Regions from separate parts of the Propionispora hippei DSM 15287 genome, predicted to be linked through region 1. Evidence: riboswitches for the same ligand, from Rfam matches in the RefSeq annotation. Region 1 holds a riboswitch; each other region holds the start of a gene.
The links. Region 1 has a riboswitch for cobalamin ahead of F3H20_RS14595 (OmpH family outer membrane protein). Riboswitches for the same ligand answer to the same signal wherever they lie in the genome.
Positions count from the first base shown of each region.

Region 2: it holds a riboswitch for cobalamin, as region 1 does, so the genes downstream of both, F3H20_RS05410 (TonB-dependent receptor) here and F3H20_RS14595 (OmpH family outer membrane protein) in region 1, are expected to answer to the same signal.
Region 3: it holds a riboswitch for cobalamin, as region 1 does, so the genes downstream of both, F3H20_RS12215 (NAD(P)/FAD-dependent oxidoreductase) here and F3H20_RS14595 (OmpH family outer membrane protein) in region 1, are expected to answer to the same signal.

Region 1 covers NZ_FQZD01000030.1:17,056-28,033, reverse strand. Annotated here, with positions in the region: gene F3H20_RS14620 (hypothetical protein) at 1-992, opposite strand, end outside; gene F3H20_RS14615 (C1 family peptidase) at 1,039-1,935, opposite strand; gene F3H20_RS14610 (hypothetical protein) at 2,189-2,782, opposite strand; gene F3H20_RS14605 (TonB-dependent receptor domain-containing protein) at 2,850-6,758, opposite strand; gene F3H20_RS14600 (hypothetical protein) at 7,253-8,689, opposite strand; gene F3H20_RS14595 (OmpH family outer membrane protein) at 9,045-9,488, opposite strand; cobalamin riboswitch at 9,724-9,937, opposite strand; cobalamin riboswitch at 10,209-10,423, opposite strand.
Region 2 covers NZ_FQZD01000007.1:191,239-202,312, reverse strand. Annotated here, with positions in the region: gene F3H20_RS05425 (PTS sugar transporter subunit IIA) at 1-25, opposite strand, end outside; gene F3H20_RS05420 (sigma 54-interacting transcriptional regulator) at 312-3,083, opposite strand; gene F3H20_RS05415 (ABC transporter ATP-binding protein) at 3,341-5,092, opposite strand; cobalamin riboswitch at 5,468-5,650, shown strand; gene F3H20_RS05410 (TonB-dependent receptor) at 5,802-6,863, shown strand; gene F3H20_RS05405 (TonB-dependent receptor) at 6,909-8,027, shown strand; gene F3H20_RS05400 (PepSY-associated TM helix domain-containing protein) at 8,049-9,377, shown strand; gene F3H20_RS05395 (hypothetical protein) at 9,510-10,088, opposite strand; gene F3H20_RS05390 (spore coat protein) at 10,211-10,525, opposite strand; gene F3H20_RS05385 (hypothetical protein) at 10,537-10,764, opposite strand; gene F3H20_RS05380 (YddF family protein) at 10,870-11,074, opposite strand, start outside.
Region 3 covers NZ_FQZD01000020.1:54,531-65,604, reverse strand. Annotated here, with positions in the region: gene F3H20_RS12225 (DUF1667 domain-containing protein) at 164-547, opposite strand; gene F3H20_RS12220 (NAD(P)/FAD-dependent oxidoreductase) at 549-1,814, opposite strand; gene F3H20_RS12215 (NAD(P)/FAD-dependent oxidoreductase) at 1,798-3,300, opposite strand; cobalamin riboswitch at 3,726-3,910, opposite strand; cobalamin riboswitch at 4,147-4,329, opposite strand; gene F3H20_RS12210 (SDR family NAD(P)-dependent oxidoreductase) at 4,469-5,227, opposite strand; gene F3H20_RS12205 (sirohydrochlorin cobaltochelatase) at 5,310-6,206, opposite strand; gene F3H20_RS12200 (sirohydrochlorin cobaltochelatase) at 6,399-7,433, opposite strand; gene meaB (methylmalonyl Co-A mutase-associated GTPase MeaB) at 7,692-8,813, opposite strand; gene scpA (methylmalonyl-CoA mutase) at 8,816-11,005, opposite strand; gene F3H20_RS12185 (methylmalonyl-CoA mutase family protein) at 11,005-11,074, opposite strand, start outside.

The DNA of each region.
Region 1 (10,978 bases):
AACGCTCTGTTATGCAGCCATTCTTCCTTGCCGTCAACCGGTTTTCCCTGCAGCGAAAGCCGCTCTTCATATTCCTGTTTCAGAGCCGCCACGACCCGCGTTTTATCGACATAGGTCAGATCGTCCGATTTGAACACAGCCAGCATAGCCGCCCGGATGACGGCGTCTCCTTCGCTTCTGTCGGTCATGCCCTTTTCAATGGCTGTATAGAGTAAGCTGTTGTATTCGTCAAAATAACGGAAATCGTCCCGGTACAGCGCCGCTTCCACACTAAACAGCATATAGTCGTAACCGGTAAGCGGTTTAGCCGCTGCCGCATCCTCGCCATAGCAAAGCCGTGAAGCTTTAACCAGCAGCTTTTCCGTGGCAAATTGCCCGGCATCGGCATTTATTACAACAAAATAGCCGTTTGTCAGCGATACACCGCCCAGGCTGTCCGTACCGGCATATTCATTATGATACACCAGACGAATGTCCTTGTCACCACCGTCCAGGAGGTCCTGCAGACTATTGACCGCGCTGTCGACTACTTTAAGGGTGGTTGACAACTGGCCGCTGGTCAGCAGGCTGGAAATACTGTTGGCCAGTGTGATAAACGGCTGAAAATAGTCTTTATTCACATAAGCCAGCAAGGCCGCGCTGACGGATACGGTGCCGCCACGGTAAGGCACCAGGTTGGTCAAGGCATAATTCAGTTCCACCCCTTTGCCTAAGGAAGTTGCATTCAGATTAAGCGAAAGCGGTCCGGCTACACTGGGTAACTGCTGTGCGGCATTGCTGCCGAATTGCAGCTCGACAACGGAAGAAACCACCGGCACATAGCTGCGGAATAATTTGCGGTCATCCTTTAAAAACATTTCCGTCAGGCGCAGCCGGAGATAATGCTGCCCCTCTTTCAACTCGATCCGTTCCACGTCCGACGTTACCGGCGCAAATACATAATGCTTCGACTCTTTGACAAACAAATTGCTGAACCAGTCAATCAGGCTCATAAAACACTCTCCCCCTTTCTCCTGCTGCCGTTGCCATCGTTTCTTTTTACAGGCCAAATTGATCGGCGGCAATCCATTCCATGTTTAAGAGCGACCAAAAGTCTGTCGCCAGCTTGTTCAAGACATATTCATAGGGCAGCCAGCCATAGCCGGCATCGCCCCAGGCGCTGCCCCAGGAATTACGGATCAGCAAGGCTCCGGCAGTTTCCTTATTATATTGGGTGTTTTTCATTGCCAGCGTATCATCATAACCGAAAGCCGCCACGGCATGCCCCCACTGAGCCTGTTCATCCGGACCGGGAGCCGGGATGCCGCCGGGTACATCGGACGCCGCAAAGGAAGCAAAACCGTAGAAACCAAACATGCTGGGAATTCCGGCGGCCAGGTATTTTTTTACGCTGCCAAGGACATCGGCCGGAGCCTGATTAACCCCGGCGGCATCATGGCAAAAGTACTGCAGCGCTTCATAGTTGTCAGCCACCGCATAAACAAAAGATGTCGGTTCTTTATCAAAGTCAGGTACTTTATCAGTGTAGGGCCAGTATTTTTCCGGCGGTACGCCGCACAAGGCCAGAGCTCCCATGGTATCCCGGATATAGGAGCCACTGTCGCCGGCCACTCCCTGTAGATTTCGGGCATTCTTATAGATAAACAGACGGGAAGCGGTCATATTCCGGGAAAAGGAACGATTCTCAAAATACTCGACCATGCCTGCCGCCGCATGAGCGGTGCAGGCACCCAGCGCCCCCTGATCCTGGACAGGTAAGCACCACTGCCTAAGATCCACCCGGTCCGGCAAAGGAGTATCCCGGTCCATTCCCAGCTTTTTCAACGTTTGCTGCAGATTGGGATGGTCCTCATTGTAATCACGTAGATCAGGCAGGGCCGGCAGCCAGCCCGTACCCACCACCCGGCTGTCAGGCAGAATAATTCTGGCATTCATCTTCATACCTCCTCACCATTGGGAAACGCTGCTCCGGCCAAATGCCGCAGCAGCGTTTCCATTTTTATTTGCAAATTTACCAACTTTCCTTATTCATTTACCTATGATCCGCCAGCTAAAAAAAGTACTGCCTGGTCATGCGGCAAGTCCGGCCTTGCTGCGGATAGGCCACGCTGCCGCTGGCATCTAGCCTGTTCACCACTCCGTTGCCGGCATTCGCGACCATCGTCGACTGCCAGGCAGCCCGTCCAAACTAATTCATTACCGTTTCTCTTGGCAAAAATGCAAAGGTCTCCGGATCAATGGTGTGGCTGAAACACATGGACGGTATACCGCCATGCTGCACCACTTCCTGCTGCATAGCTTCCATAGCCGCTTTGGCGGCAGACGCCAGCGGCAGACCCGAACAGATATTGGCGTAAAAACGCGGCATAAACAGACGGGAAGCCAGAGGATTATAACCTTGTTCCATACCAAGCATGGCATAAAGCTGCCCCATATTGCCCAAATCCCGGTTGTCCAGCTTACTGTTCAGCGTAATTAATGTAAGAGTTGGCGCTGTTTCCCGCAAATTTCTCACCAAATGAATACGGTCCATTTTCTGATTTTCTTGCTTGCCGCCGGCAAAAATTAATTGTTGGTCATCACTGCGGCCGACAATATGGACCCAGTCCGGCTTGCCGTCAGTCACGGCAGCGATCATAGCCTCCGGCTGTTCGCAGTCGGCAACCTGCACGCTTACCAAGCCTGCGGCTGTCTGCGCAACGATTTGCCGGAGCGTATCCACTTCCCGCATTTCATCGCGCAAATCCAGTTTTAGAATCAACAGCCTACGTATAGCGTCCATCCTTAGTCCCTCCTTGGTTGATTGACTCCGTGCGGCAGCCAGCCATAGCTGCCGCACGAAGCCATCCTCAGAATGAGTATTCCATCGTCATATAGTAGGTCCGGCCCTGCTGTGGATAGGCGACATTGCCTAATGTCCCATTACCAGAATGTGACTCATACAAGTACTGTTGTTCAGGCCCCTTGTTGGCAATATCGTTGATCCCGGCAATCAGTTTGAATTGCTTATCAAAGCTGTATTTCATACCGATATTGAACAGTCCCAGCGCTTCATAATAGGCCCTTTCGCCTGAACCATTATACCAGCTAAGATCATCCGTCCAGTTGTATTCACCGAAGACGCTGAGCTTATCGCCGGGGAACCGGTAGTCCAGTCTGGCATTGAACGTCCACTCCGGCGTCCAGGGGAAGGGCTGCCCTTCCCAGGCGGCATTGCTCATATTCGCATACGGCGTATAGCCCTTGGTGATCAGCGAATCCTGCCAGGTGGCGCTTAGGGTAAAATCGTAGCGCCGCCAATGCAGCTTATTGCTCAGTTCCACACCCCGGATGTTGCCGGCGCCGTAATTGGCATACCAGGTCGCGCCGGTCAAGGGATTAAAGACGGTGGTTAACAGGTTTTCCGACTGACGGTGGAAATAGGTCAGGGTAGTGTCGTTGTCCGTACCGAACAGCTTGCCGGTCCGGTTAACGGATACATCCCAGTTTTTGCCGTGCTCCGCATAGGTTTCCGGGCTCCATTTAGACGCGCTGTTGAATTCATACCATTTGGACACCAGGTTGACCCCGTCGCCAAACACCTCATACCAGCTTGGCAGGCGGTGATAGGTGCCGTAGGTGGCCCAGGTAGTCCACTGGTCATTCAGTTTTTTCTTCAGGCCCAGGTTATAGCTGTACAACCAGCCTTCGCCGTCCTTCACGTCAATGCCGATATCGGCTTTTTGAGCCCGCACCAGCGGCGTAAAGGTCAGGCTGCCGGCATCGTCCAGCTTCATGGTATCCTGCAGTTGGAAATAGTAGTTGCTCAGATTATATTTCGGCAGGAACAAATGCTCAAAGCTTTTTTTCCAGGCTGTGCTGGAATATTGATCAAAGTCAAAATTCACCTTCATCGTTTCCTTGCTGGCTGTGGTCAGGAATTCCAGCAGATGGTGCTCGCCCATCTTCCAGGTGCCGTCAATACTTGCGTTGTAGGTGTCATTGCGGAAGGTGTTGCCGCCAAGGACAAAATCCCGGTTGCCGTTCCCATATCGCATCCAGAGCGCTTCTTTATCCTGATGGATTGTACCCAGCTTCCAGCCCCATTCCACCTGGCCGGTTTGCTGACGGCGACCGAAGGACAGCTCGGTTTTTTCCGTATCCACCGTACTGTCCCGCATCGTCCTTTGCGCCGTACTAAAGGACGCGGGCCAGTACTGTTCCGGTAGGTCGGCCAAATAGGAGCCGACTGCCTGCGGCGTGTGGGTTTTGTTATTAACATAGTTTAGCTTGACAAACCAGTTATCGTCCTGCCATTTGGCAAGGATATTGTTGTCTTCATAGCCGTTATTCTGACGCCAGCGGGTTAGAGGCAGAGTTGATTTGACTCCAAAACCGCCACCAGGCAATGGCTCCCACCCTGTAACGTCATCCTGGGACAAGACTTTATGATATTTGAAATCACCGGTGGCCTCTTCATGATTCACCGCGAACAGCAGACTACCGTCGCCTACCGGCGCCGTGGTCTCCAGATTAACCTTCTGGCCGCCGAAGGAACGCAGGCCATAACTGAGCTTGCTATCGGTTTTATCCGGTTTTTTTGTTATAATATTGATCGCGCCGCCCATGGCCGCGCCGGCGAAGCGGGCCGGGATATAGCCGCGATAGACCTCGATGCGCTCCACGTTGTCAATGTTGAGGTTTTCCAGATTGACCGCCTGCTCGCTGCCGGTATTGACCAGGACGCCGTCGATATAGATATTAACCTGGCTGGCCGAGGAGCCGCGGATACGGGCCGTCGTATAGTGGCCGGTGCCGCCGCCGGAGAGCTTGTCGATATAGACGCCCGGCACCGTTTGCAGCAGGTCGGCCAAAGTTTTCTGTTCGCCTTTGTATTTCGGCACGTCAATGACGGACACCGTACCGGGCGAGAGCTTTTTCTCCCAGTCCGGCCGGGCGGCTTCGACGACTAAGGGCGCGAAGGTAAATTCCTTCGTATCGCCCGGCGGCGGCGCAGCGGCTGCTTCCGGGCTGCCCGTACCGTCTGCCGCGACGGTTTTTTCAGTGTCAGAAGCCGGTTGGTCCGGGGCGGCGCCTTCGTTGCCCGGCGCTACCTGAGACGTGTGGGTGGTAACCACGCTATTTGCTGCTGTCGGCGCCACTTGTGCAGGAAGTTCCGCATTGACTTCGGTCGCCAAACCGTTCGCCGGTTGGTTCAAATTTAGGCCGCCGGATTTCCGGAAGGTCCGGTCCACTGCTTTGTCGGTCTGCGCCGGGCCGCCCCAGCGCCAGGAAACGCCGCCGTTCAATTGCCAGTCGGTATTGACCTGGCCGCCGAAGGATTTATTGACCTCCAGCCAACCGTCCCGGCTGTCGCCCAGCTTGAAATGACTGCCCAGCGTCACATCGTACCAGGTGTCCTTGCCGGCCAGATTGTCCGCCTTTTGTGAGGCCAGAGCAACTTCATTCAGACTTGGATTCGAGCTGTTCTGCATGGCGTACATCATGGCATTGCCGTTGTCCAGGAAATCATGGTTGGCCGACAGCTTGAGATAGGCTTCGCCGGTATGCTCCCCCTGCCCGTAGCGTTTGCCGACAGACAGTCCGGCGCGGCCGAGCAGCATGTCCGTTTGATCCTGCCCATATTTCAGGCCGTTACTCAGGCGGAAGTCAAAGGAGCGCATGACGCCGTAAGACAGACCGGCCTCCGGTTCCAGGTACCAGCCGTTGCCTTTATCCATCCGAAGGCCGTAGCGAGCGCCGAGTCCGTAGGTTTTCGCGGTGAAATCCTTCTGATAGCTATCGCCAAAGGAGTCGGTATAGGTATAGGTATTATTAATCGTACCCCAGCGCACCATGGTGTCCAGGTAATGTCCTTTGTTGCCTACCCAGAGCGCATAGGCGCCAAGACCGGTACTGTCGAGATCACCTTGACCGCTGTTATAGTCGGCGCCGCCGGCATTCTGGGCGCTAAAATCGGCATCGGAGGTCATTTTGCTGAAAAACAGTCCGTTGTAGACTTTGCCGCCGAGCAGTTCCCTGTTCCGCAGCTTATCGTAGCCGACCTGGAGGCCGTTATAGATCTGACCGAAGCGGGAGTTCTGCACGCCGTCATAGGTGTACTTGCCCCGCCAGGTATTGGCCCACACGCTTTCCCGGTCGCTGAAATCATCCCGGACGATGCTGCTGTCGGCAAACCGCCGGTCGTCGCCGCGCTTCCAGAACAGGCCGTCTTCAATGCGCCACAGATTGCGTGTCGCCAGGGCCGCGTTGGCGGCGGAGTAGGCGCCTTGGGATAGAAAGTCTTGTTGTTGCGCCGTCCAGTAGACGGAGTAGTCTCTATAGGTAGTACCATTTGAAGTATCTTCCTCGTCAAGCTTTAGCTCGGTTGAAATGATATATTTATTTAATGCCCCATCTACTTGATTCGTTGCTGTACCTATAACATTAAATTTGTCTATATTGGTGTCATAAATACCAAAAACGCCCTCTACCTTTCCCCTGAGCATGGTATCAGTAACTGTATCCCAGGAAAAACCGGTGGTATTACCTGCTCCAAAGTTTTTATTTAATATATATTCTAGGTTTACATTCACCATTGCTTCCGAATCTTTATCTATCAGTGTGGGACTCATAAGATAAACAGCATCACTATAGCCTTTGGAAGCTGCGTATGTCCCGTCGCTTTTAAGCTGTGAATTTTTAGTACCAAGATTAAGGCGGAACGTTACATTGTCACCAAAGCTGCCATTCGTTATGGTTAGTGTGCGTGCCGGCATCCTTGATCCTGTTGTAGTAATCTCCCAAAATTTTCTTCCGGTAGGAACATTGTCTTTTGTATAATCATTGCCGGCACTATACTTATAGGCTAAATCTATCGTGCTGCCCGAATTCATAACTAAATTCGTTGCACTTAAACTACTCGTTGAATCTAAAGGGCGCCAGGTGCTGCCTGAATTCAAAGTAATAGGGATTGTGTAGCTCCCCCCTGGTGACTGCGAACCACTGGAATAGGTAGTTTTAGCATCTCCCGCACCTATCGTATATGAAGATTTTGAATTAATATTAATATCATCAGAACTTGGTGCTATTTCTGTAAGTTGCAAAGCAGCATAACCCGGCATGGTATAAATAATATGAAGCATAAATGCCAACGAACATACTTTAAGGGCCTTGGCCATGCGTTTTTTACGATATTTCCCCCGCAAAACTCTTCCTCCTAAAACAGTTAAAAAGAGGGGCGGATTTTCCGCCCCTTATTTAGAGCTGGTACTTATTGTTTAGCAAAATGGGCACTGATAAATTTGTCGAAATCTTCCGGTTTGATACCGGCGCGGGAAGCCAGCAATGGATGCACGAAACCACGCACCGACTTGATGGAAGCAGGCGCTGCGCCGGCTTTCAGCTTGCTAATGGAAGGCGTCGCCAGGGAAATAGCATTGAATGCCGGACTGCCAATGGGATCACCACTACCATCAACCCATTCAGATGCGTTAGCCGCATCAATGGGATCACCAACAAGACCGGTTGCATCATAAATAGTGAGATTATCACCAAGCATTCCCCATACTTTACTAAGATCATTTGCAGGTAGTAAAGCCCACATGAAGCCCGGAAGATCTGCAAGACTTTCAATAGCAGTGGCACCAGATAAACTGCTGATCAAGGCATTACTTGCCGCAAACAAAGTGCTCGCCGACACTTTCCACAAACGACCATTTAACAAATAATTATAAGCTGATTCCGTATAATAGGAACCAGTCAAGATATACGCAGTGCCATCCGAAACGAGGCCCAAAGCACGAATATCGAATTTATCGTTATTGTATGTGCTACCAGTCTCCGAGGCATTGGCCGGACGGACCAGATCGGTGACGGTAAGACCGGTAGTCACCTTTTGGATGCGCGAAGCGTAATTCCATTTTACAGTATTCGGGTATGAGGTGCCGGTGCCATACCACTGGGCGCCGCCCAGGGCGGTTGCATAGAGATTGCCGCCGTAATATTGGAGGTCGAACACATTGGGCGCCAGAGTGGCCGACGGGCCGCCGCCGGTAACCGGTGCAAGAGTGCCGGCATCCAGTTTAACAATGATACTGTTGTAGTACGTGTAATTAGCCGGGTCAGAACCGGAACCGGATACGGCATATTGCTGCGCTACCGCGTAGACATAATCTACTGAGGATTCGGTATTGAATACCGTATCGACGCTGTAAGCGGTAGCCCCGGAGCCTGTGGCGGCAAACTGATAATACGGGGTATCCAGAGTCAGGGTTTCGGTACCGCCGGTTTTGCCATGAACCAGCTTGAACACCCGGCCGGCGGAATAATCGGCGCCATAGAGCGTGCCGCTGGCTGTCCCGCCGGGGGAGTTAAGGTTGTAGATATTGAGCAGGTCTGTGCTATCGCTGTATTGATAGGCCGCTGTATTGGGCGCTACTGTTTGCGTCCAGGTACTGGGATCATAGACTGAGAGATAGCAGAAAATCTGCACATAGCTTGCATTATAGCGCCTTTGCACCAGCAACACCCTGGTCCCGGTGCTGCTGCCGCCATTGAAGTAAAACGCGATAGGATCAGTATTGGTAATATCCACACCGGAACCACTGACAACTGCCGGTGTAGAACCTGATGAGGAAATTAGTCTAACACGTCCCTTATTTGCACCAGTTTCTCCAAAATTATAAAACGTCGCAATTACATTTGACATACTAAACACCTCTCCCGAGTGCTCCACCAACTCTGAAGCTGCCATTTCTTCACGGGTCTTTTTCCGTAAAGCTTCGTTGTCGTCGGCTTACCTATGTCCGATAGGCGCGCCTTCTCCGCCTTGCCTTACGAAAAAATCCCCGCAAATTAATTTGCAGTTTCAAAGTCGGCGGAGCACCCTTTTTATTTTTCTTACCTTGCGCCCCCCAACAGCTTATCGGCCGCTGAGGTCTCTTCCTTACTGCTCATGGGAAAAGAACTCACCTCCCTGGATCCGAATTCCTATCGCAGCCTGTCCGGGCGTCGTTATCACGGCCGGACAGGACGGTTAGGCTTAATTGGGCCATTGCTGTTGCTTATTGTTTTACTTTCGCGATCACGTCGGCGGTAATATCAACTCCGCCATAGACTATGATTCCTGCATCAACGATGGCGGGCAAGCCCTTTTCTCCGGCTACCGCCTTGATCGACGCCTCGATTTTATCGCCTACCGGTTTCATCAGGGCGTCCTCCCGCTGCGCTTCCTCGCGGGCGATGGTATCACTCAGCGCTTTTCGCTCCCCGGGCGACAGATCTTTGCTCCGGGCGTCATAGTCTTTTTGCGCCGCCTCCCGCATGCTTTGAATCTGCCGCAGGAGGTCCTGAATGCCGGGATAACTGTTAAAAACCTGCTGCCGGTCGACATAGCCGACGCTTGGTCCCGGGGCGGCCTTAGCGGCCAGAGCCGGGGCCGGCGCAATCAGTCCGGCCAGGAGCAAGACCGCTGCCACCAGAGAAATCATTGGGGATATTTTTTTCATATACTCTCTCCTTACCATAATCTCTATCTGTTATGTACAGCCGGCGGCGGGGCTTGTCTACGGCTAACCCCTGCCTTGGCTACAAAGCAACCTGCCAAATAAAAAAACTCCCTTTACGGGAGTGTGCTTACGCCAACCAGGCGGACACGGTCCCTGGTTTTAAGCGTAATCCCCTCCCCGGTCCATCGCGGGTTCTGTGTGCAACAAGTTCCTATTTTGAACTGGTCCACACTAACGGTGATTGTCGGATAAGGCAGTTCTCCTGGCTCTGGTTCCTCGCTCCCCTGCGCCTTCCCAAAGCGTTCGCTCCAGTGGCAGAGTACAGTACGATCAGGTTTAAGATCGACACTATACTGCAAGTCGCTCCCCATTACAGTGGCGGGTCCGCGCCGGTCTTCAACCGGCTTCCCTATTAAGCCCCGTAGGGCACCTATCCCAACGCTATATAGTTGTGTTACTTTCTTCTTCCTATGCGGTACTGCGCGACTGCCTCACTATAAGCTCCAATCTGTTGTGTAAAGCCATCGCAAAGCTTGTACACGGCTAACCCTTTACCAGGTCCAGCGGTCCAGGCGTACCAAATAAAAAAACTCCCTTTACGGGAGTGTGCTTACGCCGACCAGGCAGAAAGCAGCCTAGTCCAAAACGTAATCCCCTCCCCGATCCATCGCGGGTTTCGTGTGGCAACAAGCTCCTATTTTGAACTTGCCACAACACTAACGGTGATTGTCGGATAAGGCAGTTCTCCTGGCTTTGGTTCCTCGCTCCCCTGCACCTTCCCAAAGCGTTCGCTCCAGTGGCAGAGTACAGTACGATCAAGTTTAAGATCGGCACTATACTGCAAGTTCGCTCCCCATTACAGTGGCGGGTCCGCGCCGGCCTTCAACCGGCTTCCCTATTAAGCCCCGTAGGGCACCTATCCCAACGCTATATAGTTTTCGTCACTTTCTCATCCTATGCCGGCCTGCGCATCGATATGCTAGGCAACCAATGATTAGATAAACCTGTCGGCCTGGCGAGAGATTTTTTCGTCTGGCAAGGAAGTAAACCGCCGGAATAGCGGCCCCTATTGCAAGGTTTTGCTGACGCAGCCAGGCGGAAAAAGCTCCGTTAGTGGTTCGCCAACTTTGAAAGTGCAAATTAGTTTGCGGGAATTTTTTCGTAAGGCAAGGCGGAGGAGACGCACCTATCGAACATAGGTAAGTCGACAACAACAATGCCTTGCGGAAAAAAGACCGTAAAGGAATTGTATTTTCAGAGTTGGTGGACCACTTAGCTGCACAGTGTGAATTAATCAGTGGTTACCTTGGTTATACGACCTGCCGATAAACAAAAGAGCGTCAATCGTTCCGTCCGGCGGAACAATTGACGCTTTACTTTTTTCAAAGCCGCCTGCTGTCAATGCCGGGTTAAGAACCTACATGCTGTTAAGGCGAAAAGGCTCATCTTAATAAGCCTACCGTCAAGTTATAACTCAGAGAGCTATCTCC
Region 2 (11,074 bases), on a different contig from region 1:
GAGAACTTATCACAACAGCTATCATAACTACCCTCCTAGAACAAAACAAATGTTTTTCGTTTTCCGATCATACTATGTGCAAGCCCCATGCCAATTGCCTGTATCGAAACCCGTCCCGCCACTGATAGCAAGGCAAAATTCAGTGCCGGAACAAATTCCAATACACTATCAAATTCTTTTAATACACTTAATCAGAAAAAATACAAAAAAGAATATCAGCTTTTTAAAATGATTTTTCCGTGATCTCAGATAAAAAAACGATTCTTACCGCGTAACGCGGTAAGAATCGTTTTCCCTTGGCTGTAAAGCAGTTACAGCATCTCGGCAATATACAATATTTCATCCTCGGTCAATTCAATCCCTATCGTATCTTTGAAGACCTGAGCCGACCGTTTGATACCCTGCACATGGACAGGATTAATACGGCTCTTATCTCCCTTATAGATCAGTCCATCCTGAATGACCATCCGTTCCAGGGCACAGCCGCAATGAATCATCAGCTTGATTTCCATTGTATTAGTAAATTCCCTTTTTAAGGATTTTTTTAATACACTAATAAATTCTTCTAATACACTAATAATTTTAGCCGGATTTAAGTAGGTTAAAAACTGTTTCAGACTGTCTTCGCTCAGATTTTTCACAACAACATTCTGCTTCTTTTCCACTACGGAAAAATTGTTCCTGATGATATTTTTCAGTATCTTTTCACCCCGGCTGTTAATCAGCGTTTCCAGGGGCACAAACGGAGCGTCTATGCCGGGATTGACAATCCCCACCGACGCCAGGATTTTATGTTTTTGCTGAATTCTCTCCGCATTCTCTTTGATATTCTTGCTGCTCAGCGGAATGACCTCAATAGGATCATCCACCATATTGCCTAGAATGTCCTCCACCAGCTCTTTCAATTTGATCGCCGTGCCTTCACCGGAGGCGCAAATCGTTAAAATGACACCTTCGTTTTCGTAAGACCGTTTTCGCTGGCGGCTGCCGTAGCCTTGAAAATTCTGCAGGGCCGTGTAGATATCTTCCAGCTCCTGGCCAAATTCGTTGACCTTTCTGGCGGCCTCCAGGAGCAGCGGTGTGGAGACCATATCCAGCGTCCGTACTTTGACCCGGCATTTTTCCATAATCGCATCTTCAAAATTAGTTAAAGAGCCCATATCCACCAACAGCAGGATTCCCTTTATGCCATGGTTGATTTCCTGCACAGACTGGATAATCTTATCCAGAATATCCTTGGGGCTGACTTCCAGCGGCATATCCACCGCCACCATATTGTCATAGCCCAGCAGTTTTTGCACTACGTTCACCATAGAACTGGCTGTACTGTTGCCATGCATGGCCACAATAATAAAAATTTGCCCGCTTTGATCCACTTCATGGACCGAACTTAACAACAGTGTAAAATACTCCAGTTCCTCCTTGGGTATCGCCACATGATAATTATCCTCGATTAACGCCTTTATTTCCAGCGCCAGCTTGTATTCATCGGGATAATCCCGCACAGCGCTTACCACATTGGTATATTGCAAGGTCTGATTGCTTTCCAGACGGCGCAGCAAAGCACTGAGATGCAAACTCAGCGCATACAGAAACCGGTCCTGATAATCCCGTTTCAGCCGCTGTTTGGCCAACTGCTGGATTTCTTCAGCCAGTTCCAGCAATTTACGGTCTACAATTTTTAATATTCTTTGCCTGGTGCTCAAGTGGGTATTAAATTTGTTGTAGAAGGACTTAATATGGAGGTTGATATCGGCCATGATAAAATTCTGGATCAGTTCGTCCTGCACGCCTTCCGCTTTCAGCATAGCGGCTTTGCCTTCGATAATCTTGTACAAATTGAACGGCGGTTCATAAGGGTCGTCTTCCACCAGCACCTTATATTCCTGATGACTGACGATAATTTCTTCCTCAATGTGTTTGTCCAGTTCAAGCATTTCCTGGCGCCTGGCCCCCAGGGTCAGCAAGCCGCTCTTAAAATGTTCCGGCAATGATTTAAAATCAATCTCAATATAGTTTTTATTAATCCCGTTCACAAACGCTTTGGCACAAACTAACTGGATGTTGGATTTCAATTGCCCGATATTGCCGAAAGATACGCTGGCAATCAGCGCTTTGACCGCCTCCGACGTAATCCTGATCGGCTTATTCACCCGGTGCGCCTCATTGGTCAGCAGGAATTTCAGGATATCCACCTGCTCCCGGACGGGACGCTCCTGCAGAGGAGGAATGGTAATTACGATCGGGATGCGACGAATGAATGTTTTGATTAATGACGAGGTATGTTCTTCGGTTGTCGCGCCAATGATGAGCACCCTGGCCCGGCGCTTGCGGTCGGTTTCGCCCAGCCGGTTATACGTGCCGGTATCCATAAAGTAAAAAATCATTTCCTGGCCTTCCGGCGGCAGACGGTGAATTTCATCGAGAAACAAAATCCCGCCGTTTGCTTCTTCAACCATCCCTTTTTTATCGGCGTCGGCGCCGGTAAAGGCTCCTTTCACATGACCGAAAATATGCGATACCAACAGTTGCGGATTATTATAGTAATCGGCACAGTTAAATACCTTAAACGGCGCGTTTTCCTTAAGGCGTTCACAAAATTTCCCGTAATTGTACATCATATTGACAAACAGGGTCTTTCCGACGCCGGTTTGCCCGACAATTAAAGTATGCAGTCCGTTGGGCGGGTAAAGGATGGCCGCCTTGGCCTGTTCCACCTGGCCCTTTAAGCTGCCGTTTACGCCGATCAAATGTTTAAAGGGGTTTTTCTCCAAAAAGACATCTTCGTTCTCGTCAAGCAGTTCTTTCAGGCTGCTTACTTCAACCGGTTCCGGCCCCAGCTTTTTTCCGCACAAACGCTCCAGCGTCTCTTTATCGAAATACAAGACCGGTCTGCCTTTAATCTTAATAATCCTGCCCATTTTAAATAATACGTTCAGTTCCATACTGACATTGTTCCGTAAAATGCCCAGCCGTTCCGAAATAGCGGCTGCGTCCACGCCGGCCTCGCCTAACAGTTGCTCCAGAGTATACTCGTTTGACTGTTCGCAAATATACTCATAAATTTTTTCAATTCGCTTCACAAGATTTCACTTCCCTTCCGATAAGCAAGCTAACTCCCTTTTCCGTTCGCACTACGCAAAACAGGCAAATAAAAGTAAAGTTTACAAGTTTTGCAATATTTTTATTGTAATACTTATAAGCAACTTACCGCAAGATGCGTCAAAATAAAAAATCCGGCAATTGCAAAGAGGACTGTTTCAACCCTATATTGAAACAGTCCTTTTCTTTCTCTATGCCTTTCTTTACTTCCGTTGCAGCCGGCCAAATTCCGGTCATATCAGTCCGGCTGCAACTCATCCAATCCTTCAAACTGCATATTGTAATACTTGGCGTACAGACCGTTTCTCGCCAGCAACTCCTCGTGATTGCCCCGCTCCTGAATTCCGTTCTGATTGATAACGATGATCTCGTCAGCATTGCGGATGGTGCTCAGACGATGGGCCACTACAATGGTCGTCCGGCCCTTGGAGAGCTTTTCCAACGAAGCCTGAATATAGCGTTCGCTTTCATTATCCAGGGCAGACGTAGCCTCATCGAGAATAAGGATGGATGGATTTTTCAAAAATACCCGGGCGATCGCCAGTCTTTGTTTCTGTCCGCCCGACAGACGGGTACCCCGTTCACCCACATAGCTGTCATAACCCTCTGGAAGACTGATGATAAAATCGTGAATGTTGGCATGTTTGGCCGCCTCCATGATTTCCGCTTCCGTCGCCTCGGGCCGGCCATAGGCGATATTCTCCCGAATCGAACCGGCAAACATATAGACATCCTGCTGTACAATGCCAATGGCACTGCGCAGCGATTTCAACGTAACGTCCCGCACATCCTTGCCGTCAATCAACACAGCACCGCCGCTGACATCGTAAAAACGTGGCAGAATGGAACAAAGCGTTGTCTTGCCGCCGCCTGACGGTCCCACCAATGCGACTGTTTTGCCGGCTTCAATAGAAATATTCACATCGTCAAGCACTTGTGAGTTTTGATTATAGTGAAACGATACGTTCTTATACTCAATATTTCCCTTCACTTCCCCCAGCGGCATGGCATGGGGCTTCTCCAAAATCTCCGGCGTGGTGTGAATGACCTCTAAAAACCGCTTAAACCCGGAATAGCCCCGTTGAAACTGCTCGGTAAAGTTGATCAGCACATCAATGGGATTCATAAAAATCCCGATATACAAGGCATACACCGCCAGGTCGGACCCCCGCAATGCTCCCTCGGCCACAAAGTAGCCACCGCTGACTAAAACCGCTGTATAAAGCAGACCCTGAAACAGTCCATTGCCGGCTTGAAAGGTTCCCATAATCTGATAGCTGCTGATTTTCGAATCCAAAAACTGTTCATTGCTGTCACAGAACTTCTCCCGCTCCAAATCCTCGTTAGCAAAGGATTTAACCACCCGGATGCCGGCCAGGCTGTCCTGTACCCTCGCATTGACGCCGGCAATCTTTTTCCGGTTATCCATAAACACGGCCTTCATCCGGCGATTCTTATAGATACTGAAAACAATCATCAATCCGGTGACAACAGCCAGAATCAAGGTCATCTTAACGTTTAGAAAAAGCAGCAGGGCAAAAGAACCGATGATTTTCAGACTGCAGATAAACAGGTTCTCCGGTCCATGATGAGCCAGCTCGGAAATATCAAACAGGTCGGATACCAGCTTGGACATCATCTCCCCGGTATTGTTACGGTCATAGTAGGAAAAGGACAGCCGCTGGTAGTGGTCGAATAAATCCTGCCGCATGTCGCTTTCCATGTGGGCGCCCATAATATGGCCCCAGGTGGTAATATAATACTGACATGCATACCGGATACCATACAGAAAAAACATACCGGCAGCGATCCAGCCCAGAATCGGCAAAATTTCCGCCGCGCTGCGGACAAACACGTAATGAGTCAGATAATACAGAATCTGGGGAAAGGCAATATCAACCAATGCCACCCCGGACGCACATGCCAGATCGATAAAGAAAATTCGCCGGTATGGCTTATAATACTGAATAAAACTGGACCAAATCGACATAGTTACCTCCATTGTACACAAACTAAGCAGCGCTCGAGACCGGCAGCAGGTCCCGTAAAAAGCGCTTTCAGGGAACATTCCGTGTAGTTGAAAAACACCCCTTGTCTCCATCTTACCATATTCCTCTAGGCAAGCGCAAAAAGAGACAGAATTTCCCCTCAAAACAAATAAGAACCGCCTGTCTTCCGGCGAACGGTTTCTTGCCATTATTCCATCTGTCAACTCTTCTGAACACTATCCTGATGTGGCAAATGCCACGGGTCCTGCATTTCGTTTTATCCAAACCGGCCTAAGATCATAGCAAATTTTGTCGAAAATACATTGACAACAGGAAAACCAACTGATACGATAACCCATAGTAAAGATTGAAAAAATTTCATATGGTTTGAAACAGGTGTCCGAAAGGACTTAATAGGGAAGTCTGATGTAAGGTCAGCGCGGTCCCGCCACTGTATCAGGGAGCAAATTCGCAATTATGTCACTGGGGCTACAGCCTTGGGAAGGCGCGAAGGAGCTATGAACTGGAGCCAGGAGAACTGCCTGTTTAGCAATCACCGTTTGACCTGCGAGCGATGGGAAGGGGATTTACTTATTGTGAATATGAACAATGAGCTTTTTCTTTGCATGGGAAAAGCTCTTTTTTATTTGCTTCCGGTCAGAGGTATGGTTGCTTTTATTTCAAAATTGACAGAGGAGCGAAAAAGACACCATGTATTCTACTACAAAAAAATCAGGGATTATGCTGCTGGCCTGTATGGCAATAGCCACATCGGTACAAGCAGCTCCGCCGGAAACAGCTTCGCCAGAGACGGTGGCAACAGAAAGCAACCGGGAGGCGGAAGGAAAAGCAACAGAGTCAGACCAAATTCCCGAATATACCTTCGACGACTTTATCGTTACAGCAACCAGAGTCGCCAAAAGACTTAAAGATGTACCGGCCAACGTGACGGTTATTACCGCTGAGGATTTAAAGAAACGCAATATTTTCAGTTTACGGGAAGCCTTGCAAAATGAAGTCGGCCTGTATGTGAAACCTACGGCAGAAGTGAAGGATGCCCTGTCAATACGTGGCTTTGGCAGCGGCAATATTCTTGTCTTGTACAACGGCCAACAGATAAATACCTCTTTTGACGGCAGTGTAGCCTGGGATTCCTTCCCCATCAGCGACGTGGAAAGAATCGAGATTGTCCGGGGCGCCGGTTCCTCGCTCTACGGCGGACATGCAGTTGCCGGCGTCATCAACATCATTACCAAAAAGCCGGCTCCGGCCAGCGGTGAAGTAAAGACCGATCTGACCCTGTCAACAGGCAGCAACAATACCTGGCAGCGGGGAATTAGAATTGGCGGCAGCACCAACGATAAGCTTTCCTTCAATACCGGTTATGAAAAGCGTTCTACAGACGGCTATTCCGGTTACTACGTTACACCTGGTAAGACTATAGGTACTCCCACCCTAAATGTAACACTCCCCAAACTTGGCAACGGGACCTATCTACTTGGCGGTCGCGGCGAAAAAAGCAAGCTAAGCGAAAATTACTTTCTTGACCTGAATTACCTGCTGGATACCACTAAAACCCTGTCCTACTCATACATGCATAACAACTACCAATATGCCTATCACAACCCTTTCACCTACGCTTATGACGGCAGCGGCAATCCTCTCTTCTACGGTACTATCCGGACTCAGGACAATACCTATGTGACCTTATCCCCTTCCGCTTATCTGGGCTATGTTGGCGAAAGAGAGCAGGACCTTCACAGACTGAAATAAGAAGACACAGAGAATAAGATCACTGTCGGGCTGGGTCTGTCCGATGTGACGAAAGAGGGCTACAGTCAAGCCGGTTCCTCCGCCAACTCAATCAACTGGACAGGCAGCGGCACCTTAGCGATGTATCCCAGTAAAAACTATAATCTGGATGCCCAAAAAACCTGGGATTTCAACCGCCATACCATCGTCTCCGGCTTTAGCTGGATAAAAGAAAAAATGACTTACAGTTCTTACGCGCTGAGTCACTGGCGCGACTGGAGCACCGTGGGAGCTTTAACCACCCAAAGCGAAGGTTCCACCAACTCCTGGGCCGTTTTCACTCAGGATGAATATGCCGCTTCCGACCGCTGGACCATGTATACCGGCTTGCGCCTGGATCAGTACAATAAAGAAGGCGGCTACTGCTTAGTCAGTGGCAGCAAACAGGATTATCCCTCTGCCGAATTCACCGAGCTAAGTCCGAAACTAGCCTTCGAATATGCCCAGAACGACCGCACCAAGTACTACGCCAGTTACGGTCATTCCTTCAATCCCCCGACAATCTATAAGTTATACCGCCGGGCTGGCACTGACATGAGTTCCATACAAGCCAATCCCGATCTAAAGCCGGAGACCTCAAACACCTTTGAAATCGGCATGAAGCAGCAAATGGATCAGAAAACCTCACTGGGTGTCACCCTGTTCCATGTGAAAACGGAAGATAAAATAGTTTCAGCAATCAAAAATTCGGTAAAGGCTTACTATAACTTAGACAGCGGAACTGCCAAAGGTATCGAATTTGAACTGAAGAGCAAAATGACGCCAACCTGGTCTTCCTATCTTAACTATACCTTTGAAAGCGGTGAAAATACGTCCAGCGGCCAAACGACCCGCAACTGGGATATTCCCAAGCATTTGCTGCACGCTGGCGTGGAATATAGCAAAAATAAAGTGAACTGGCTAACCGATGCGCAATATGTCAGTGAACGGCAAAGCCCGGATCTGTCTACCGGCGAATATAATTCCGAAGATGCCTTTTTTGTGATAAATACTTCGCTGAATTATAAACTGAACGACCAGGCTACCCTTCAGTTCGGCATCCAGAATCTGTTTAATCGTAAGTTCTATGCAACAGAAGCCACCAGCGGCAGAACCTATAGTCTAAGCATGAATTATTCCCTCTAACCGCATCGGAGATATAAAATTATGAAATATGTTTACCGTATCCATCGCTGGACCAGTTTGATTTGCGCCCTCTTATTCCTGCTGCTCTGCCTGACAGGACTGCCGCTTTTATTCAAAGAGGAAATCAACGAATGGAATCAACTTCGGCCGCCGGAAAATCCGCAGCCCTTGAGCTATGCCACCCTTTGGCAGGGGCTGGAACAAGGCATTCAGACCATACAGGCAGACTATCCGCAAAAAACGATCAAAACCATTTCCGCTAAGGCCGATAAAGGCGATCTTATCTTTCGTCTCCAGGACCTGGAGGATAAAAAACATCCCTCAGCAGCTAATACAGCAAAAGAAGTACAGCTTGCCTATCATGTGCAGACACAGACTTTTACCGATCAAAGCACCCTCTCACTAAAATATCCTGCTCTGCAAGATTGCCTGCAATTACTCAGCTCGTTGCACGTACGTTTAGGGTTAGGCAGGGAAGGAATGCTCTTTTTAGGCTTTTTCTGCCTGCTAAGCTGCCTGTCTCTTTTATCAGGCTGTTGGCTTTATGCCCCTCCCCTAAGAAAACTGGCAGCGGGCATGCTCAGGAATCACTCCCGCCGCATTTTCTGGTCCGACTGGCATAAACTCACAGGGCTGGCAGCCGGGATGTGGGCTCTGGTATTATGCCTGAGCGGGGTGATGATCGTCCTATTTTCTTTAGGCTACAGCTCCTATCTCACTGCAGCACGCAGTGAAGCAGCGCAGCAGCTACCGGCTTACAGTCAAAACCAGGTAACCGTGCCACCCTGGACAGCACTGCAAACGGCCAGTCAGGCCCTAGACAACGAAGCTGTCATTTTTCTCAAAATGCCGGAACCGAAGAGCAATCTATATACCCTTTATATCAAGCCGCTAGCGGCAGGTCCGGATGACTTTATGGGACAACCCCTGTTTGTTGCCGCGTCTGCCGGCGAAAAGAGCGGCCCTGCGTCCTGTTTTCGCAAGCCGCTTCCCTGGTATTTACCGGTTACCGCCGTGTTTGTCAATTTACACACTCACAATCATGCTTTACTGGCGACAAAAATCATTTGGTCAGTTTATAGTCTCATCACCATGGCCATGATTATCTCCGGCATCTGTGTCTGGCTGACCCGTTGGAACAATACCGTCTATCGTCAGGCTCCCCCTTTAACAGTACCCGTCATGGTAAAATCCGGCTGGGCTATCCTGTCCATATTCGGCCTTCTCCCGCTGGGAGGACTCGCTGTATCACTGTACGGCGGTTATTTCGAGCTGGCCGGTGCCCTGGCTCTGTTCCTGCCACTGCTGCTGTTTGCCATGATGTGGTATAAGAACAAAATCACAAGCTGACTCTCCATAGGTTTATTACAAATAACTTGCTGCTTTACTGCGGCATAACAAAACTCTCATCCCTACGGATGAGAGTTTTGTTATGCCTGCCTGTTAATCGAGACCGTAAGCAGGTCTTTTAATTATCATTGTCTATAAATAGGTCATAACTTTTTGGTTGGCATCATCCAGCGCCTGGTTCAAGGCCTTGGTGATCGGATCTTTGTAGCCGGTATAACCAAATACCGCTTTATTTTCGGACAACCCGGTCACCTGGAAGGATGTAACCTTATCCTGCCCGGCATTATAGAATTTATAACGCAGCTTGGTCTTAGTTACCACTTTATTCTGAAAGTAACTGAGATGTCTGGTCGTAATCAGTTCTGAAATCTCCATAGCAATAACATAATCGGCATTGGTTTGCCTAGCCACCGTCGCTAAGACATCCTTGTCGGGAAGTTCCATATTAGAGACATCATAGCCTGCTTCATTCAACGCCTTTTGTACTTCCACTAAAGGAACCCGATGAAAATTTTGATTGGAGTATTGTTCAGTATATTTGCCGTTAACGATTTCCTCTACATACCCTGCCTTCTCCTCGGTTGAATTAAAGTACGGCACAATCGCGATATTGTATACTTTCTGTGAATCAGGAGCTTCCTGGGCTAATACGCTGTTTCCCATAACAAGAGCGAGTAAACAAAGAACTGTTAGAAGAACGTTTTTTTTCATAACAACACTCCATTCAAAATTAAAGTTCCCTTTGATTATACCCAGAATTCCCGGTCACATTTTGTCGAAATAAATACCTACCACAAACAAAACCTGTCCAAAAGCTGGACAGGTTTTGTTTGTTATATACTGTGCTGATGCTCGGAAGGCAGTACTTGCAGCGAATGAGTTAATACGCTTTGCAATTGCCGATTGGTTTCATCATAAGGATTCATCCAGCCTTTATGCAGCATTAGGTTAAGAAGCTGCCCGTGTCCCATTAACATCTCAGAACTAAATTCGCTAAATAACTGCCTGACCTCCGGGGTCACAGCCACTACAGCAGCTGAAAAATAAGCATTGGCCGTCCCGGCTGCGCTTACCGCCGCCATATAGGCCATCGTCTGGTCCGATGCCATATCGCCCGCGGAAAATATCGACCCTATTAATGATGCCATAGTATTCACCTCTACTGAATAGTATTCCGTTGGATATTAGGAACTATATTATTTTCGGCAATAAACTCCTGAAGCCTGGCTATTCGTATCTCGGTTGCCTTAATTCCTGACTGGGTTACACTTATTAAATCCTCATCCTTCATATTCATTAAACTGGTTTTAGCCATGGATAAGGCATGCATTTCGCCTTCCAGACTTTTGGTTAACGCCAGGATTTCAATAGCGGCAAGTTGTCGCATCAGGCAATCCCTCCTTTATGGATATCCTTCCCCGAAATATAAATATAATCCGTCAGGGTAAAATGGCTACGGGCGGCAAAAAGACCGTCTTACGACGGCCATGTGCTAAGAAATGCGCGATAACAGTTGAAATTGATAACCGATTTTTTCAATCTCAGCTTTAGTGAGAACTACGCCTTCCGGCGAGCGGCGGTTCAGCTTAAACACAAGGGCATCCTGCCCCGCTGCTTGCTGAAAATTAATCCGGTTAAAACTAATCTTCCGATTAAACAATTCAGTCAATAGCTCGGCCGTAGCCTCATGCCCCACG
Region 3 (11,074 bases), on a different contig from region 1:
TTTCATCCTGCGGAACGTATGTTTCCGGAAAAGGCCGAACGGGGAACCAAAGAACAAGGCTCTTACTCTTAGTGCGACGGCCCCAGTCTCTTTTGGCGTTCTTCCTGTCAGCAGCAATGCTATACCGGACAAAAAGCGCAATCGCTCTACAATGAAACTCCGCCTATAACGGCGCTCCCGCCGCCGTAATATCTCTGGCGGCCACAATATCAATGCCGAGATTTAATATATTACCGGTAATAATATCTCCTTCAAAAACAGGCGCCATAACCGTGATTTCCGCCAAAGCACGGGCACAGGCCAAAACTTCTTCCTTCGGCAGCGGAGTACGGGAAATAACCGGCAGCAGGGGCAGCGCACCGCCTTCCACCCGTACCGTGGTAGTCAGTGTTCGTTTCGGTGCAGTTACCTCCTCCTGAGCATAGCGAACACCACGGGGGCAGCTAAATCCGCTAATATCGGTAATTTCATTTCGCTGAAAAACAATTTTGCCGCTGCAGCTCAACGGACAAACAATACAATGCAGTTTTTCTTCCTTATAATTCATATCATTCGCCTCCCTGGTTAAGTGATATAATAATTTCCTGCTCTATTCCGGCCAGCTTAGCGGCGGGAATTTCAACCATGATCATTTCTCCCGGTTTAACAACAGGCAACTTGCGACTAAGCAAAGTCTGGCCGTTGCTTTCTACCGCCAGCATAACTTTTTGCGCCGGTTGTTTCACCCGTAAAAACAGCTTTGCCGGAGCAGGCTCTGTCGACACGGTGAGTTTTTGCGGCACCACCGTGCGTATGCCGTTGCCGGAAATTACCTGAACGGTTGTTTCACCTATAGGTAACCTGTCCCGAGCATACAGGGCAGCAGCCCGGCCGGCTATGGCCCCTTCCTCGGATACAGAATCCACCAGATCATGGACATGCACCACATTACCGGCCGCAAAGAAACCCGGTGCCGAGGTCTGTCGGTACTGGTCAACCACCGGACCGCTGGTCACCTTGTCCATGTCCACCAGCCGTTGCGACAGTTCATTCTCCGGAATGAGCCCGACCGACAGCAGCAGGCAGTCACAGGCTATGTCAAATTCGGTGCCTGCCACAGGTCGCAAATTTTCGTCCACCTTGGCGCAGGTGACAGAGGTTACCCGGTCACGGCCAGCTACCATTGTGATGGTGTGTCCCAGATACAGGGGAATCCGATAATCTTCCAGACACTGCACCACGTTACGTGTCAGCCCATTCGAATAGGGCATCAGTTCAATAACCGCCTCAACCTTGGCGCCCTCCAGCGTCAACCGCCTGGCCATAATCAGGCCAATATCGCCGGAGCCCAGAATAACAATACGTTTTCCCGGAATACAGCCTTCCATATTAGTCATGCGCTGGGCGACTCCGGCGGTAAACACACCGGCCGGTCGCTCCCCGGGAATCCGGATGGCGCCACGGGTGCGTTCCCGGCAACCCATGGTAAACACAACGGCCCGGCAATGAATTTCGCATAAGCCGTCCTGCGGGTTGACGGCAATCACTGTTTTGTCAGACTGCACATCAAGCACCATAGTATCCAGCATCACGCGAATCGACTTTTTCTGTCCGACCATTTGGATATACCGTCGGGCATAACCGGGACCGGTCAGTTCCTCTTTAAACCGGTGCAAGCCAAACCCGTTATGGATGCACTGTTGAAGAATACCGCCCAATTCGCGGTCGCGTTCAATAATCAGTATATTTTCGGCGCCTTGTTCGGCAGCGCTATAAGCGGCGGCGAGGCCGGCCGGTCCACCGCCGATGATGGCTATGTCAACGAATTGTTTCACTTTGATTTCCTCCGGCATCAACTGGAATTTTGTCATAAAACAAATAGGACTGGGCCGTTTCCTTACGAATGGCGGTTAGCGGCACCTGCAGTTCACGGGCCAGAATAGCGGCCACCTTGGGTCCGCAGAAACCACCCTGGCAGCGGCCCATACCGGCGCGGGTCCGTCTTTTTACACCGTCAACCGTTTTCGCCCCGCAGGGAGAATGAATAGCAGCCACGATTTCCGCTTCGGTAACGGTTTCACAGCGGCAAATAACGCGTCCGTATAATGGATTTTTACGAATGAGCGTTTGTTTCTGCTCATTTGATAATTCACGGAATACAATTTTGGGTTCATTATGGCTAATAAATTTTTTCTTAGGCAGCAGCAGCAAACCACACTCTTTTAAAAGTTCAGCGACAAGCTCGGCAATGGCCGGAGCAGCCGTCAAACCAGGCGACTGAATACCGGCGGCATGAATTAACCCGTTAACAACCGTTGATGGACGAATCACAAAATCATCGCTATCGGCAACAGCCCGCAGACCGGAAAACTCGGTAATCGATGCATTCAGCGGTATAGCCGGGAACAAACGTTTAGCGCCTGTGATAACCTCCTGGAAACCGGCGGCGGTTGTCGCCAGATTTTCTTTGACGGCTATCGTCAAATTCTCCTCCTCAGGCATATTCTGGGCGTTCGGTCCAATGAAAGTATTACCGTGTACGGTAGGTGCAACTAAAATACCTTTCGAGTGCTTGGTTGGTGTGGGAAATAGTACGTGGTTCACTCTGGGTCCGGCGTTTTTATCAAATAATATATATTCGCCTTTGCGCGGAGTAAGGGTAAAGCTGCTATCACCTGCCAGACGGGCGACCGCATCGGCATAAAGTCCAGCGGCATTGATGACATAGCTGGCTGTAATCGAGCCTTGCGGTGTCCTGACCCCGGTAATCCGGCCATTGGTTATTTCCATATTGGTAACAGGACATTCTGTAAGAATTTGCACACCATTTTGGGCAGCGTTTTCGGCAAACGCAAGTGCAGCGTCAAACGGAAGAAAGATTCCTGTTGAAGGCGCCCACAACGCGCCTTCAGCGTTCACTAAGCCGGGTTCCTTGGTCAGCACTTCCTCCCGGCTCAGCAAGGCCAGCCCAGGCACCTGGTTCTGGTTTCCCCGGTTCAAAAGTTCCGCTAAGGTCTGCAGTTCGTCTTTATCAGTAGCAACAACCAGTGAACCTATCCATTGGATGGCAAGAGACAACTCCTCCCGCAACGCATGGTACAGAGCATTACCCCGTACATTTAATCTGGCTTTCAGCGTCCCCGGTTTGGCATCAAACCCCGCGTGAAGGATGGCACTGTTTGCCTTGGTGGTTCCGGCGGCCAGTTCCGGTTCCTTTTCCAGCAAGACAACGCGTAGCTGGTATTTGGCTAATTCCCTGGCAATAGCCGTACCAACGATGCCGCCACCAATGATAACGATATCGGATTTAAGTGTTGACATATTTTCACTCCCTGTATGACTGCAATAGTTAATTAATAGAAAAAATAAAAAAGCCGGATAAACATCTGCCGTTCAGACATTTATTCGGACTTCTCTTTGTTCTGTCCAGCTAGGGAGCCATTGATTTATTCCCACTGTACGTCCAGACCGACAGTCTCATAAATCAGAGGTTCCCTATTAAATTGTATTGGTCATAGCTTTATATTTACCGCCATTCGATTATTTCGACCATTTCACCGTTAAACATAAGATAAGAACATATTCGTACTTATGCAAAAAAGCAGGTTTCCTTTATGATCAACCTCACAGCCGTTAAAGTTGATTACAAAGGAAGCCCGCTCCTTCAGCCGTTTTCGGACACCCCAAAAACAGCCTATGCATATAGACTTTCCGTCATAATCGCCTTCCCGTCGCTCGCAGGTCAACCGGTGATTGTCAGATAGGCAGTTCTCCTGGCTCTGCGTCATCGCTTCTCCAATCCTTCCCAGGATGAATATCCCAGTGGCCTTGCCTTTTGGAGTCGCTCTTCATTACAGTGGCGGGACCGCACCGGTCTTGCACCGGACTTCCCTATTAAGCCCCGCAGGGCACCTACCTCTTTGCGTATTTCGTTTTAAAAATCCACAACAACTGCCCGCTCCAATCCGGCAGTCGCAACCGGAATCCCCCCTCACAATATAAAATAGGTTTCTTTTGTCATCAACTTTCGCCTGCTGCCGAAAAAATTGATTACAAAAGAAACCTATCTTCAAAGCGTCATACAAGATGCCTAAAAAGAGGCAACCCAAAGACAGCCTATGCATATAGACTTCCCTTATAATCGCCTTCCCGTCGCTCGCAGGTCAATCGGTGATTGTCAGATAGGCAGTTCTCCTGGCTCTGCGTCATCGCTTCTCCAATCCTTCCCAGGATAATATCCCAGTGGCCTTGCCTTTGGAGTCACTCTTCATTACAGTGGCGGGACCGCACCGGTCTTGCACCGGACTTCCCTATTAAGCCCCGCAGGGCACCTACCTCTTTGCGTATTTCATTGTATATTCATAACTTTCTCATTTAACATATCATGCAGCAAACAGGAAGTCAAATAAAAAGCCTTCTATATAATGTATACACAGGCTAAATATTGAATACAGTATTCTCTATTCTTTTGTTTGTCCAGCCAAAATCCTTAACAGGCGGTCAGTCCGCCATCGACCGACCATAAGGCACCGGTAACAAAAGCGGCCTGCGGCGAAGCCAGAAACAAAATTACCTGAGCCACCTCATCGGGCGTTCCCAAGCGTCCCAAGGGATAAATACCGGCCATATCCCGCAGTGTTCTTTCCCTGTCCGCGACCTGCTCCAATTGTTTTTCCAGCAAAGGGGTCTGAATATCGCCGGGGCATACGGCATTGACCCTGATGCCATAGGGCGCCAGCTCCAGCGCCAAAGCCTTGGTAAAAGTGTTGACAGCCCCTTTTGCCGCACAATAGGCGGTGCACAGCCAGTTGCCCTGCAGCCCGGCATCGGAAGAGACATTAACAATAGCGCCGCCCTTGCCTTTCTTTAATTCCGGCACAGCAAACTTAGCAATAAAATAAGTCCCTTTCATATTCACATCCATGATCGCTGCATAATCATCCTCGGTAACCTCTTCGATGACTTTCTCCTGATAGGCACCGGCACAATTAACGACAATATCCAGCCGGCCCATAATCCTGCAGGTTTGCATGACCGCTTTCTGACAGTCAGCTACCTTAGCCACATCGGCTTCGATATAGCAGACTTTTCCGTATAAGCTTAATTCCTGTACCGCCTTTTCGCCTTTCTTCCGATCCCTTCCCACAACGGCAACCCCGGCACCTTGCTCCAGGAATAGCCTGGCTGCCGCCAGGCCAATACCGGAGGTACCGCCGGTAATGAGTACCGCTTTTCCCTGTATGTTCATTGCTTACCCCCTTCGTCCGTTTATCCTGACCGGACGGCCGCTAACTACGCCTTCTGGAAAAGCGTTCCCTCCGGTGCTTCTTCTATTCAGGAAAAATTTTTTTCTCCGCAATGGCATCTTTCACATGCTGGACATAAAGATCCTGAATCGCCGGGTTCTCACCAACCCCCTGCAAACAAACGCTTACTTCAAAGCCGGCGTCCTGCAGCCGGGACTGAAAAGAATCAGGCCCATCGCCTGCCATATCCTGTCTGGCATGTTCGCCGGCTACCAGCAGCAGCGGTATAAGAGTGATTTTCCTGATACCATCAGCCGACAGCCGCCTAATCAGTTCTGCCACACCAGGATAGCCTTCCACAGTGAATACATATACTTGTGCAATCCCCGCATCCTGTAGCTTTAACTGCAGGGCAGCATAAACAGCGTTGGACGGGTGCAGGCCGCCATGTCCCAGCAGACCAATCGCTTCCTGCTGTCCGATTGGCGGAAAAGTCCGGCGCATCGCCTGAATAGCTGCCAAATAGTCGTCCGGCACACCTTCCTGGCCGGCGTAATAGAGAAGCGGCCTGCCCAGATAAAGATTTTCAAAAGCCTGTTTATCCCGGTAAGCCTCCACGACCCTGCGCACTTTGTCATACTCATAACCGGCTTCCATGTGCAGCGGCTGGACAACCACCTCGCGAAAGCCCTCCTCAGCCAGGGCAGCCAGCGCCTGCTCCTCGGTCAGATACCGTATACCTTCCCTGGTGTTAATCCGCTCAATAACCCGCCGTGAGGTAAACGCCTGGCGTACGGTATATTCCGGGAAAGCCAGCCGGATCTTTGCGGTTACCTGATCAATGGCCGCTTGCCGGGCCTCCGGATAAGTAGTGCCAAAGCTCACAACCAAAATTGCTTTTCTATCGTTTGCTGTCTGTCCGGCAGACAATGGTACTGCTGCTTCCGATGATTTTCTGACAGTCCTTGCATCTATTTTCATCTTTTTAGCTCCGTTTCATCAATCATTGCTGTCACGCTGTCTCTGTTACTGCTTCCAGCCATCAGCCTGTTTTCTTATTTCACTATACTTTATAGTTTGTCCTGCTGTGATAACGATATAAATTTGACTAAAAAAACTCTCCCTGCGGCGTTTTATCGTCAGCAAGGAGAGTTGGAGAGGGCATAGCCAAATTTATTTCATCATCATGCCATGGCCTTTTTCCTTCACAGGAGTTGCGGCTTCCAGGGCATCCCACGCTTCGTTTGCCCGGTCGACAAACAGTTTGCGGATAGCTTCGTTTTCACCAAGACCATGAATGTACGGGGTGACTTTAAAGCCTTCTTTTTCCAGGATGGATTTATGCGATTCCGGTTCGCTGCCAGCCATATCGTTGTTGGCATGGTCTCCGGCCACCATCATCATCGGAATCAGCGTAACATTTTTAATACCCTGTGCCTTCAACTGAGGAATAACTGTGTCCAAATGAGGCCAGCCTTCTACCGAATAGACATAGGTATTTTTGAAACCAAGTTCAGTTAAACGGTCCTGCATAACGGCATAGTAAGCATTGGACGGATGCGGCGTACCATGAGCCATCAATAAGACGGCATCCTTTTTGCCAGTCTTAGGGAATTCAGTACTAAAGGCTTTCATAGCCTCAGTCACATCATCACGTTGGTTTTCCTGTCCCATCCAGTACATCAGTGTCGTACCCAGGGTCATTTTCTTGAACTGGCTCTTATAGATATCGAAAATAGCGGTGTCATAGGCATATTCCATACCCGGAATGACATCCAGCGAGGTCAGGGCAATACGGCTGTAGCCTTCTGCCTTAAGTTGGGCCAGAGCTTCTTCCGGTGTGGGGATTTTAATTCCTTCATTGGCCTGAATCCGGTCAACAATAATATGGGAAGTAAAAGCCAGCACCACTTTGGTGTTGGGATGAGCCGCCTGAATGTCTGCCACCGTTTTTTCAATGGTGGCCTTGCGGGAATCAGTAAAGGTTGTCCCAAAACTCATAACCAAAATAGCATCTTTATTTTCCAGGTTCTGCAGCGAAGGTGTTTCCGAAACGCGAACACCGATTTCCGCTGCCTGTTTCAAGGCCGGAGTGGCATCCTTTACTTCCGGGTTTAACTGATAAGCGGCAAAGCCGGTTGCCGTCAAGCCCGTCATCATAGCACATACCACAGATGCAATCAACAGTTTCTTTCCACTAAATCTCATTGTCTCTACTCCCTTATACATTGAATTGCAGGAGAAATAACCCTGGTGCTCCTGCTAGTCACCGGCTAGACAGTTTTTAACTTATCCAAGAACCTTTCGCCTGTAGGCGACACCTCTCCTTCTATGATAACCTCTTCAATTTATTATTTGGCAGTCTTTTTGCCCTTGTCAGCCAAGACGGACCGGCTCAGGGCGCAGTGCGAAAAGGAACCTTCGCAACTGGCCTGATTTTTCAATCCGTTGACGACAACCGGGCTATTATGACTGCTCAAACATACCAATTAACCGGTTAACCGCCATAGTAGCCGAGACCTTGCCGGTGATAACATCCTGTTCCACGGCGGTCTTGCCGACCCGTACGGCCGGATTTTGGAAAAACAGATTATGCAGGTGCTCCTCCACCATAGAGTACACCCAGGAAAGAGTCTGTGCCTTACGACGTCCTTCGAACACACCGGAAGCCCCCATCCTGTCCCGGAACTCACAGACCACCGACCAGATATCGTCAATTCCCTCGCCGCTCAACGCTGAGCAGGTATAGGCCTTGGTCTGCCAGCCTTCGGTTGCCGGACGCAGATAATGAAGAATACGTTCATAGTCCACCCGGGCGGCCAGAGCACGCCGTCTGTTATCGCCGTCGGCTTTATTGATCAAAATGGCATCGGCCAGCTCCATGACACCTTTCTTCATGCCTTGCAGTTCATCGCCGGCACCGGTTAACACAATCAGGAGAAAGAAATCCACCATAGACCGGACGGTGACTTCACTCTGTCCGACTCCCACCGTTTCCACCAGGATGACATCATAGCCGGCGGCCTCACAAAGCAGCAAAGTCTCCCGGCTTTTCCGGGTTACGCCGCCCAGCGTGCCGCCTGATGGCGAGGGACGGATAAAGGCCTGTGGTTCCTTGGACAGATTCTCCATCCGGGTTTTATCACCCAGGATGCTGCCCTTGGTCACACTGCTGCTGGGGTCAACCGCCAGCACCGCCACCTTGTGCCCGGTTCGGCACAACCGGCAGCCAAGAGCTTCAATAAAGGTACTCTTGCCGGCGCCCGGCACCCCGGTAATGCCGACCCGCAGTGACTTTCCCGCATAGGGCAGCAATTGCTGCAGCACCTGCTGGGCCATATCCATATGAGCCGGGGCATTGCTTTCAATCAGGGTGATGGCCCGGGACAATAAGACTCTGTCACCGGCCAGCACACCCTGCACGTAGTCTTCAACCGTCAGTTTTTTTCGTTTTACGGCAGCCGCCGTCTGTCCTTCGAGCCGGCCCTGCGGCAGGCCGTCATGCCCGCCAGCCACACCGGTCATGACCCGGCAGGCAAATTCATTGCCCGCATCCTGCGGCGTCCACTCCGGTTTATAGGTACTCATCGTTACGCCTCTTCCCAGTCCAAGCGGTTCATTAATTCTTCCAATACCTTTCTGGCAGCGACCGGAATAATGGTTCCCGGTCCAAAAATAGCAGCGGCACCATGTTCTTTCAAATATTCGTAATCCTGGGCCGGAATAACACCGCCGGCTACCACCATGATATCCTCGCGGCCGCGCTTTTTCAGTTCTTCCACCAATTGCGGCAGCAGCGTCTTATGTCCGGCAGCCAGCGAACTCATGCCTACCACGTGAACGTCATTATCCACCGCATCCTGGGCCGTTTCCTCCGGTGTTTGGAATAACGGTCCGATATCCACGTCAAAGCCCAAATCGGCAAAGGCCGTAGCGATTACCTTGGCACCCCGGTCATGTCCGTCCTGGCCCATCTTGGCAATCATAATTCTCGGCCGGCGGCCTTCCTTGGCTTCAAAGGTATCGGTCATTTTCCGTACTTCGGCAATTTCATCCTCATCGGCAAATTCACTGCTGTATACTCCTGAAATGGAACGGATCACCGCTTTATGCCTCCCGCTGACTTTTTCCACGGCAGAGGAAATTTCCCCCAGACTGGCTCTGGCCCGGGTAGCCTTAATCGCCAGATCCAGCAGATTGCCTTCGCCGGTTTCCACCGATTTGGTAATCGCCTCCAGGCAGGACTTCACCCGGTCCTCGTCCCGGTTGGAACGAAGTTTTTCCAGACGCTTGATCTGAGCTATCCGTACAGCCGTATTGTCAACTTCCAGAATGTCCAGCGGATCTTCCTTATCCAGGCGGAACTTGTTTACACCGACAATCATTTCCTTGGCGGAGTCAATGTGCGCCTGACGGCGGGCGGCCGCTTCCTCAATCCGCATTTTGGGCAGACCCGTGTCAATAGCCTTGGCCATACCGCCCAGTTCTTCGACTTCCTGGATATGAGCCCAGGCCCGGCGGGCCAGTTCATCGGTCAAAGCTTCCACGTAGTAAGAGCCGCCCCAGGGATCAATAACCTTACAAATTTGTGTTTCATCCTGCAGATAAAGCTGCGTATTCCGGGCAATCCGGGCCGAGAAGTCGGTCGGCAGGGCAATGGCTTCATCCAGCGCGTTGGTGTGCAGTGATTGGGTATGCCCCAAAGCAGCCGCCATGGCTTCAATACAGGTCCGTGCCACATTGTTGAACGGGTCCTGTTCGGTCAGGCTCCAGCCCGAAGTCTGCGAGTGGGTTCTGAGCGCCATGGATTTCGAACTTTTCGGTCCGAACTGCTTGATGATTTTAGCCCACAGCAAGCGGCCGGCCCGCATCTTGGCCACTTCCATAAAATAATTTTTACCCATGGCCCAGAAGAACGACAACCGAGGCGCAAACGCGTCAATCGCCAGGCCAGAGTTTACCCCGGTCCGGATGTACTCCAGTCCGTCGGCCAGCGTATAGCCAAGCTCAATGTCGGCGGTGGCCCCCGCTTCCTGCATATGATAGCCGGAGATACTGATGCTGTTGAACTTCGGCATAAACTGTGAGGTATAGGCGAAAATATCGCCGATAATCCGCATCGAGGCCGTCGGCGGATAAATATAAGTGTTACGAACCATGAATTCTTTTAAAATATCATTCTGAATCGTGCCTGACAGGACTTCCTGCTTTACACCCTGTTCCTCGGCCGCCACAATGTAGAAGGCCAGAACCGGCAAAACGGCACCGTTCATCGTCATCGACACCGACATTTTATCCAGGGGGATGCCGGAAAAGAGAATTTCCATATCCAGAATAGAATCCACCGCCACGCCGGCTTTCCCCACGTCGCCGACAACCCGGGGATGGTCCGAGTCATAGCCGCGGTGCGTCGCCAGGTCAAAGGCAATAGAAAGCCCCTTCTGACCGGCGGCCAGATTACGACGGTAAAAGGCATTACTTTCTTCCGCCGTGGAGAAACCGGCATACTGCCGGACCGTCCAGGGGCGGGTTACATACATCGTGGGATAAGGCCCTCTTAAGAAAGGCGGAATTCCGGCCATATAAGACAGGTGGTTCACATCCTTCAGATCGGCCTCAGTATAAAGAGGTTTTACATCAATCTGCTCCATGGCCCGCCAGTATAATTCTTCAAAGGACTTGCCTGTTTTAGCCTCAAGCTGCTTTTTCCATTCAGCCAGATTGGCCGGTCCATTTTCTTTTTTCAGTGACATGTTGGTAAAATCAGGTTTCTGATACATTAGGCAATCCCTCCTGCTTTCTGCAGCCAGTCAAGTATCTTGTAGCAATTGGCGCGGATATGGATGAAC